2 regions of the Paenibacillus sp. sptzw28 genome follow, and region 1 is predicted to be linked to the other one. Evidence: a T-box and tRNA genes for the amino acid it is inferred to sense, from the RefSeq annotation. Region 1 holds a T-box; the other holds one or more tRNA genes.

Region 1 (4,037 bases):
GGGTTTTTACCGGCAATGATGGCTTCCGCTTTACTCACCGCTTCGTCCAGCACTTCATCGAGAAAAACGACCTGACCTCTGCGCGTCGACATTTTGCGGCCGCCGAATTTCATCAGCCCGAACGCGATATGCTCGCACCGGTCCGACCAGTCCATTCCCATCCGCTTCAAGACGGCAAACACCTGGGCAAAATGAAGCTTCTGTTCGCCGCCGACCACATAAAGCAGCTTATCGGCCCCCATTTCGTTCTTGCGGTAGATCGCAGTGGCCAAATCACGAGTCGGATAAATGGTCGTCCCGTCCGACTTCAATATGAGACAAGGCGGCATTCCTTCTTCGTCCAGCCGGACTACCTGCGCGCCGTCGCTTTCTTCGAGCAGCTGCAAGTCCGTCAGCTGACGGACTACATGGCCCATTTTATCGTTATAAAAGCTTTCGCCGAGAGTATGGTCGAACGTCACGCCGAGCCGCGCGTACACACGATCGAACTCCTCCATGCTAAATGCTACGAAATACTGCCAGAGACGCTGCGCCTCGGGATCGCCGTTCTCAAGCTTCCAGAACCAGCGGCGGGCGTCGTCCTCAAGTGTCTTATCCTTCTCCGCTTCATCGTGAAACTGAACGTACAGGCGCAAGCTCTCGCGTATCGGCTCTTGCCTCAGCTTCTCTTCGTCGCCCCACCTCGTATAGGCCTCCATCAGCTTGCCGAACTGCGTGCCCCAATCGCCGATATGGTTCACGGTAACGACATCGTAGCCGGATGCCCGGTATAGATTTGCGAGCGCATTTCCAATCATTGTGGAGCGCAGGTGACCAACGCCGAAAGGCTTGGCGATGTTTGGCGATGACAGATCGATTACGACCCGTCTTCCGTCGCCTTCGTCCGAACAGGCAAAATCCGGATGCAGAATGGTTTCGAGCAGCCGGGGCACCCACTGAAGCGGCTCGAAAAACAAATTCAGGTAAGGCCCCTTCGCTTCAGCACGGATACCTGTTGGCTGTTCGTTAATACGGATAGCCAACTCCTCCGAGATGGCGGCGGGAGGACGCTTCCACTGGCGCGACAAGGTATAGCAGGGGAACGCGACATCTCCAAGCTCGGGATTCGGGGGCAGTTCCAATATGGCGCCAATCTCCTCCTGCGAAAGCGGCACAAGCGGCAGCAGTCTCTCAGCTGCCCATCGCAGCAAAATATTCATTATCCGATCCTCCTTTTTTGTAATTCCCCAGGTCTTGAGAAAAAAATAAACCCCCGTCTCAATAAAGAGACGGAGGTGTTGTCCGTGGTACCACTCTTCTGGCATCTTGCTTGCTGAACATGATGACCGCTGCCATAAATGCAGACGGCCGCAAGAAGCCTCTTGAACACGTTAACGGTGTGACCGGATCGGCCTAAGGCGGCTAATTTGCCGCTATCGGGCGATCAACTCCCGGGCCCGCTTCCCCTGCTTCGCTGCACCGGCTTCCACCAACCCGGCTCGCTGCACGCATCGATCTGCAAGGTACTGTCCCGTTCATCGCTTGTAGCTGTTATTTCCCCTATTATATGCAACCCCCGGAAAAAAGCAAGGGGTATTTCACAGCCTTGGCGATGCCGGCGGCGGGCCGTCCAGCTTCTCGATTTTGCGGCATATATCGTACTGCCACTCCGTATCGGCGGTCATGGAAGCCAGCAGGGACATGTTGTACAGGTTCGCCAACTGGCGGCAGTATGCGGCATTAACAGCCAGGCAGTGCTCGAAATCGGCTTCCTCTTCCCCGCTCAAGCCGCGCCGTCCTTTAATGACCCACAGCTCCGCGAGTCGTTCGTGAATTGGAAATATCCCCATAACAACCCTCCTGAGACGCTTTGCGAATGCAAATTATGTTCCATTAGCAAAACAATTTGGCCTTCATTACTCCAGCCTTCCTCGGGCGGGATGTCAGGAGCAACGGCTTATTAGCCATTATGGCCAAAAGTCAGACAAAATTTTCCTATCGGGAGAGAAGGAGAGAAGGGGGATATTATTCCGGTTATCGTAAAACGAATTGACCACCTTGTAGATCGCTTGAGATACTACTCCTTTTGTTGGCGGGATTCATCCGTCGAGGTATCCTGCACGTAGGTTAAAATCGGCCTCCAGGCCTCGATCCGGTCCTCTGTAGTCCGCATCCGGGGCGTAGGTATGGGACTAGTGGAAGGCAACCTAAGATGCTCAGTCCGGGCCGTAGCGGGATGATCGGCAAAATGTTTCATATAGGTAGCGTACGACTTGCTCCCATTGAAGGCCAGCGCCCGGATGCCCGGGTAATTCTCTAGCAGTCCCGGAAGATCGTTCGGCACCGCCTCGCGGATGTTCGAATCCAGACTTCCTTCGCGCAAACAGGCGGCGATTACATCCCACAACGCTATGCCTCGCTGGCTGGCGAAAGCGAGCCGACTTGCGTAATCGGGGTCCGGCTCTCTGCCGAACAGCCCGTAAAGGACCGGCCAAAAATGATTGCGCGGATGACCGTAATATTGATGTTTTTCCAGCGATGCCGTGCCGGGCATGCTGCCAAGCACAAGAACAGTCGAACGCGCGTCGATCACTGGCGGGAATGAATGTACCTTCATACGGCAAACCTCCTTCGAGCAAAAGGGATACAGAGAAAAAGCGACCGCCGCCCGGGAGGATTTCCTTCCCTAAGCGCGTATCGCTTTAATTGCGTGCGTCTATTATGCCCTTGTCCGATTTACTTGATAAATCCAAGCAGCATTTCGCGGATAACCTTCGCCGCAACGATCTGCGTTTGCTCGGTTGGATCGTAAGCCGGCGCTACCTCGACGAGATCGCAGCCGACGATGTTGATGCCTGCGCGGGCGATGGCATGTACCGCATCGATCAATTCCTTCGATGTGATTCCGCCCGCTTCTGCGGTTCCGGTTCCCGGCGCGCAGGAAGGATCAAGCACGTCGATATCGATGGTCAGGTAGACCGGACGGCCTGCCAGCTCAGGGAGCGCCTTTTTGAGCGGCTCAAGCACCTCGAACGGATGAAAATTGATATTCTCGCGCGCATACTGCCATTCTTCACGGGAGCCCGAACGGATGCCGAACTGGTAAATGTTCTTGCCGCCCATAAGCGCTGCTGCTTTACGCAGCGGCGTCGAGTGGGACAGCGGCTCTCCCTCGTACTGCTCGCGCAGATCTGCGTGAGCATCGAAGTGGATAATGGCCAGGTCGGGATATTTGGCATATACCTCGCGGAAAACCGGCCATGAAACGAGATGCTCGCCTCCGAGCCCGACAGGCATTTTGCCGTCTTCAAGGACACCCCTTACGAAGTCTCCGATTATGTCAAGCGAACGGGCTGCATTTCCGAACGGCAGCAGCAGGTCGCCTGCGTCGAAATATTCGATATCTTCAAGGCTGCGGTCAAGATAAGGACTGTATTCCTCCAGACCGATCGATACCTCGCGAATGCGCGGCGGACCGAAGCGCGATCCCGGACGGAAGGATACGGTAAAGTCCATCGGCATCCCGTAGATGACCGCTTTGGATGCGGTGTAATCGTCGGAGCTCAGAATGAACACGTTACCGGAATATTTCTGATCAAGTTTCATCGGTGTTGTCCTCTCTGCCTTACTTGACCAGGTCTTCCACAAATTTCGGCAGAACGAAAGCCGCTTTGTGCAGACGAGGTGTGTAGTATTTGGTATCGATCTCCGGAATCGACGATTCATCGACCTCTAGAGGATCGTATTTCTTGCTTCCCATCGTAAACGTCCACAATCCGCTCGGATACGTCGGTACATTCGCCCAGTATACGCGCACGATCGGGAAAACTTCCTTCACGTCGCGGTTCACGCTCTCGATCAGATCCGCCTTGAACCACGGGTTGTCCGTCTGCGCGATGAAGATTCCGTCTTCCCTGAGCGCATCGTAAATGCCTTGATAGAAGCCGCGCGTGAACAGATTTACCGCAGGGCCGACCGGCTCGGTCGAGTCTACCATAATGACGTCGTAGCTGTTTTTGTGGTCGTGAATGTGCATGAAGCCGTCGTTTACGATTACT
Region 2 (4,037 bases), 780 kb from region 1:
AGCCCACTACATTTCTGGATATGGCTCACCAGCTTGAGGTCCTGGAACTGCTGAGACAGTTAAATGAAAGTTCCGGGCGAACAATAATAATGGTGGTGCATGATTTAAACCATGCTTCCCGTTATGCTGATCATGTGATTGCAATTAAACAAGGAAAAGTCTCCGCTGAAGGTACGCCTCAAGAGGTAATGACTACGGAAGTACTGCGGGACGTGTTCGGGATTGAAGCAGATGTTATTCCCGACCCGCGAACGGGCTTGCCTCTCTGTTTGCCGTATTCTCTCGTGCGGCATGAAGATCAGCCTAAACAAAGGATAAGTGAGAATGGCGTTCCAGTGGGATCCTTGTTGGCGGTATCGGGCTAATGAGTGCAACTCTGACTCCGGAGCAATTGGAGAATGAATACCATATTCTGTTCCAGCGACCTGAGAGTGTGCAATTTGAGTGTTCATTCGAAAATTTGGTGCAGCCGGCAGCGGCAAGCAGATTTCTGCAGCTATATGCCAAAGCACTTAAAGCTAAAGATTTAACTCCTGCAGCGACATATTTCGCTTCCTGGCTCCAGGGGTTGTGCAGTGCAGCGCAATCGATGATGTCTTTAAGCGGATCTTCAATGAATTGGTCGCTTTCCAATTGGAGTCTTCTTATGTACAGGAGAGGCGATTATACCGTATTGGCCTTCCTACCGACCTTCCCCAATATTATTCAGGCAGCAGAGGAGAACCGTGATTTATGGCGCTCCAATCTGCTTGGGCTGCTGTTTGGGGGCACCGTCCGTCCATTAATAGAAATAATGACATTGGAAACGGGATTGAACAGCGGACATCTATGGGCGCTCCTGGCAACCGGCATGTACAACCACAAATGTCGTATCCAGTCGTTCCAGCAACCTGATTCGCTATTGTTTAATCAAGTGCAATCGGATTGGGATTACATACAAGAGATGGAGGGGTCCGTCTTTGGACGTCAAAGCAATCCACTGGCAGTTAAGTTTCGCATGGTGTATGATCCGAGAAATCCCGGTGAGAAGCTGCCGGTTAAAGCGTCCTGCTGTCTCGCGTACTTGACCGAAGGACATGGATATTGCTATACTTGCCCGAAGTTAACGGCAGACCAGAGGGTTCAAGTGGGGAAGGATCTTGTCGCCAGGTTCTATTGAATATTCTGAATAGTTTTTCTTTGAAAAAACATTTGCATTTTGTCCAAGGGCGTGATATATTATTACTTGTCGCGCTTGAGATAATTCGACTGAAACGAAAAATGCGGAAGTGGCTCAGCGGTAGAGCATCGCCTTGCCAAGGCGAGGGTCGCGGGTTCGATTCCCGTCTTCCGCTCCATAATATGTGCCCATAGCTCAGCTGGATAGAGCGTTTGACTACGAATCAAAAGGTCGGGAGTTCGAATCTCTCTGGGCACGCCATTTAACATTAAAGCAGATATTCATAACGGGACGTAGCTCAGCTTGGTAGAGCACCTGGTTTGGGACCAGGGGGTCGCATGTTCAAATCGTGTCGTCCCGACCATAATCTGCTGCGGGTGTAGTTCAATGGTAGAACTCCAGCCTTCCAAGCTGGTAGCGTGGGTTCGATTCCCATCACCCGCTCCAACAATGACATCAATCGAGAAGCCTTTCTACTAGGCTTCTTTTTGCATTTGACGCACAGGCAGGATAAAGCATCCGATTTGCCGAATCTTTTTAGTAAAGAGGAGGTGACCCGTTTGCCAAAGCAGGTGAAGATATTCACTTCAAGTATTCCTGATGAGCTTGAAAACCAGGTCAACGAATTTCTCGGAACACTGGATAGCAGTGATGTTATTGATGTCGAGTATCGAACAATGTCGGCTATATCGACTGAGGACGATGGCGTTACTGAGCCGTCCGGACTTTTTTCAGTGCTGGTATTTTATAAAGAATGAGTATAAGCTGCAGTTCATGAGCCAAACCAGAGCCTCGAGCTTCGAGGCTTTTTTTTCGTGGGTCAAAATCACGGATAGTGAACCGGGAAGTGTGACCCATCAAGGCTTTACCATTTTTATCAGATGGACGAAAAAGCTTCAACCGTTCTTTATTTTGTAGTATGATGGTTAAAGTGAAAAAAGACGTCCGCAGGGCATGCGGGCGCGAATGCTGCGATGTGGTTTTGCTGGAGCAAAACTTGAGGAGGATTAATCATGTCGGAACAGACTGCATCGACATTAACGGCCAACCGACCGCACTCGAACAATTTATTACGTCGGGATGTTCGTTTTCTGGGCAATATATTAGGGGATGTGCTCGTACACCAAGGCGGCCACGAGCTTCTCGAAATCGTGGAGAAGATACGCGAAATGAGCAAGGCTCTGCGCGCGGAATTTGTGCCCGAGCTGTATGACGAATTTAAAAGCGTTATCGATGCGCTAAGTCCCGAGAATCGCCATCAGGTGATCAGGGCATTCGCGATTTACTTCCAGCTGGTTAATATTGCAGAGCAGAACCACCGGATTCGCCGCAAACGGGATTATGAACGCTCCGCAGGGGAGACGGTACAGCCGGGCTCCATTGAAAGCGCCGTTCAGGTATTGAAGGAACAAGGGATCGCCGTAAATGAAGTAAAGTCTATGATTGAAGGAATTTCTCTGGAGCTTGTCATGACGGCTCATCCAACGGAAGCGACCAGACGCGCAGTGCTTGATATCCATCAGCGCATTGCAAGCCAGGTTATGGAGCTCGACAGCCCCACACTTACTTACCGTGAGCGTGAGAAACTGCGTGAGAAGCTGCTGAACGAAGTTCTTACCTTGTGGCAAACGGACGAGCTGCGCGACCGCAAGCCCACGGTCATCGATGAAGTGCGTAACGGAATGTACTATTTCGACGAGACGTTATTTGAGGTGCTTCCGAGCGTATATGAGGAACTTGAACGCTGTTTGGACAAGTACTATCCTGATGAGCGCTGGCACGTTCCGGCTTACCTCCGATTCGGAACCTGGATTGGCGGGGACCGGGACGGTAACCCTTCGGTTACGGCGAAGGTGACATGGGAGACGCTGACGCTCCAGCGGGGACTGGTACTGGACAAGTATGAGGAGCTTCTTAAGAATTTGATGGGCCAGCTGAGCTTCAGCACTAATATTGTTACGGTATCAGACGAGCTGCTGCAATCAATGAAGCGTGACCGGGAGCAGGTCGAGCTGCGCAGCGTGGAAATGTGGCGCAACGAGAAGGAACCGTACAAGGTTAAGCTGTGCTATATGCTTGAGAAGCTGGCGAACACGCGCAATGACGCCTTGAAAGGCTCTCCAAGCCGTTACAATAGTGCGGAGGATCTTAAGGACGATTTGCTGCTTATCGACACAAGCCTTCGCCAGCATTTCGCGGATTATGTTGCGGATACGCATATTCGCAAGCTAATTCGGCAGGTGGAGCTGTTCGGCTTCCATCTTGCTGCGCTGGATGTTCGTCAGCACAGCAAAGAGCATGAGAATGCGATGACCGAAGTACTTGCCAACATGAACATATCGGACAATTATGCCGCTCTTGGCGAGGAAGAAAAAATAGAACTGCTTCATCGTTTGCTGAACGATCCTCGTCCTCTTACTTCGCCGCACTTTGACTATTCGGAAAGCACGCGCGAATGCTTGGACGTATACCACACCATATACCGGGCACAGCAGGAATTCGGCGTTAACTGCATATCCAGCTATTTGATCAGCATGACGCAAGGCGCAAGCGATATGCTGGAAGTGATGGTTTTTGCCAAGGAAGTGGGTTTATTCCGGAAGGAGTCCGGGGGCAATATACGATGTACGCTGCAGGCTGTGCCGTTGTTTGAGACTATAGACGACCTTCATGCAGCTCCCGGCATCATGGAGCAGCTGTTTGCTCTTCCCATCTACCGCCAGGCGGTTGAAGCGCGGGGTAATCTGCATGAAATCATGCTGGGCTACTCGGACAGCAATAAAGATGGCGGCGTGGTAACCGCAAACTGGGAGCTGAGGGTGGCGTTAAATGCCATTACGAGTGCAGCCAGGAAGTTCAACGTAAAGCTGAAGTTTTT

Evidence for each region. A T-box is a leader RNA that pairs with one kind of tRNA and senses whether it is charged. The one in region 1 lies ahead of argS (arginine--tRNA ligase), so its partner is inferred to be a tRNA-Arg.
Region 2: it has a tRNA-Arg gene. The T-box ahead of argS (arginine--tRNA ligase) is inferred to sense a tRNA for this amino acid. The anticodon was not compared.

What each region holds. Positions count from the first base shown of each region.
Region 1 covers NZ_CP080545.1:117,948-121,984, forward strand. Annotated here, with positions in the region: gene argS (arginine--tRNA ligase) at 1-1,193, opposite strand, end outside; T-box leader at 1,262-1,527, opposite strand; gene KZ483_RS00495 (DUF7667 family protein) at 1,578-1,829, opposite strand; gene KZ483_RS00500 (DNA-deoxyinosine glycosylase) at 2,057-2,596, opposite strand; gene speB (agmatinase) at 2,716-3,585, opposite strand; gene speE (polyamine aminopropyltransferase) at 3,605-4,037, opposite strand, start outside.
Region 2 covers NZ_CP080545.1:896,486-900,522, forward strand. Annotated here, with positions in the region: gene KZ483_RS04230 (ABC transporter ATP-binding protein) at 1-365, shown strand, start outside; gene KZ483_RS04235 ((2Fe-2S)-binding protein) at 365-1,159, shown strand; tRNA gene KZ483_RS04240 (tRNA-Gly) at 1,263-1,337, shown strand; tRNA gene KZ483_RS04245 (tRNA-Arg) at 1,344-1,420, shown strand; tRNA gene KZ483_RS04250 (tRNA-Pro) at 1,447-1,523, shown strand; tRNA gene KZ483_RS04255 (tRNA-Gly) at 1,533-1,606, shown strand; gene KZ483_RS04260 (sporulation protein Cse60) at 1,579-1,917, shown strand; gene ppc (phosphoenolpyruvate carboxylase) at 2,173-4,037, shown strand, end outside.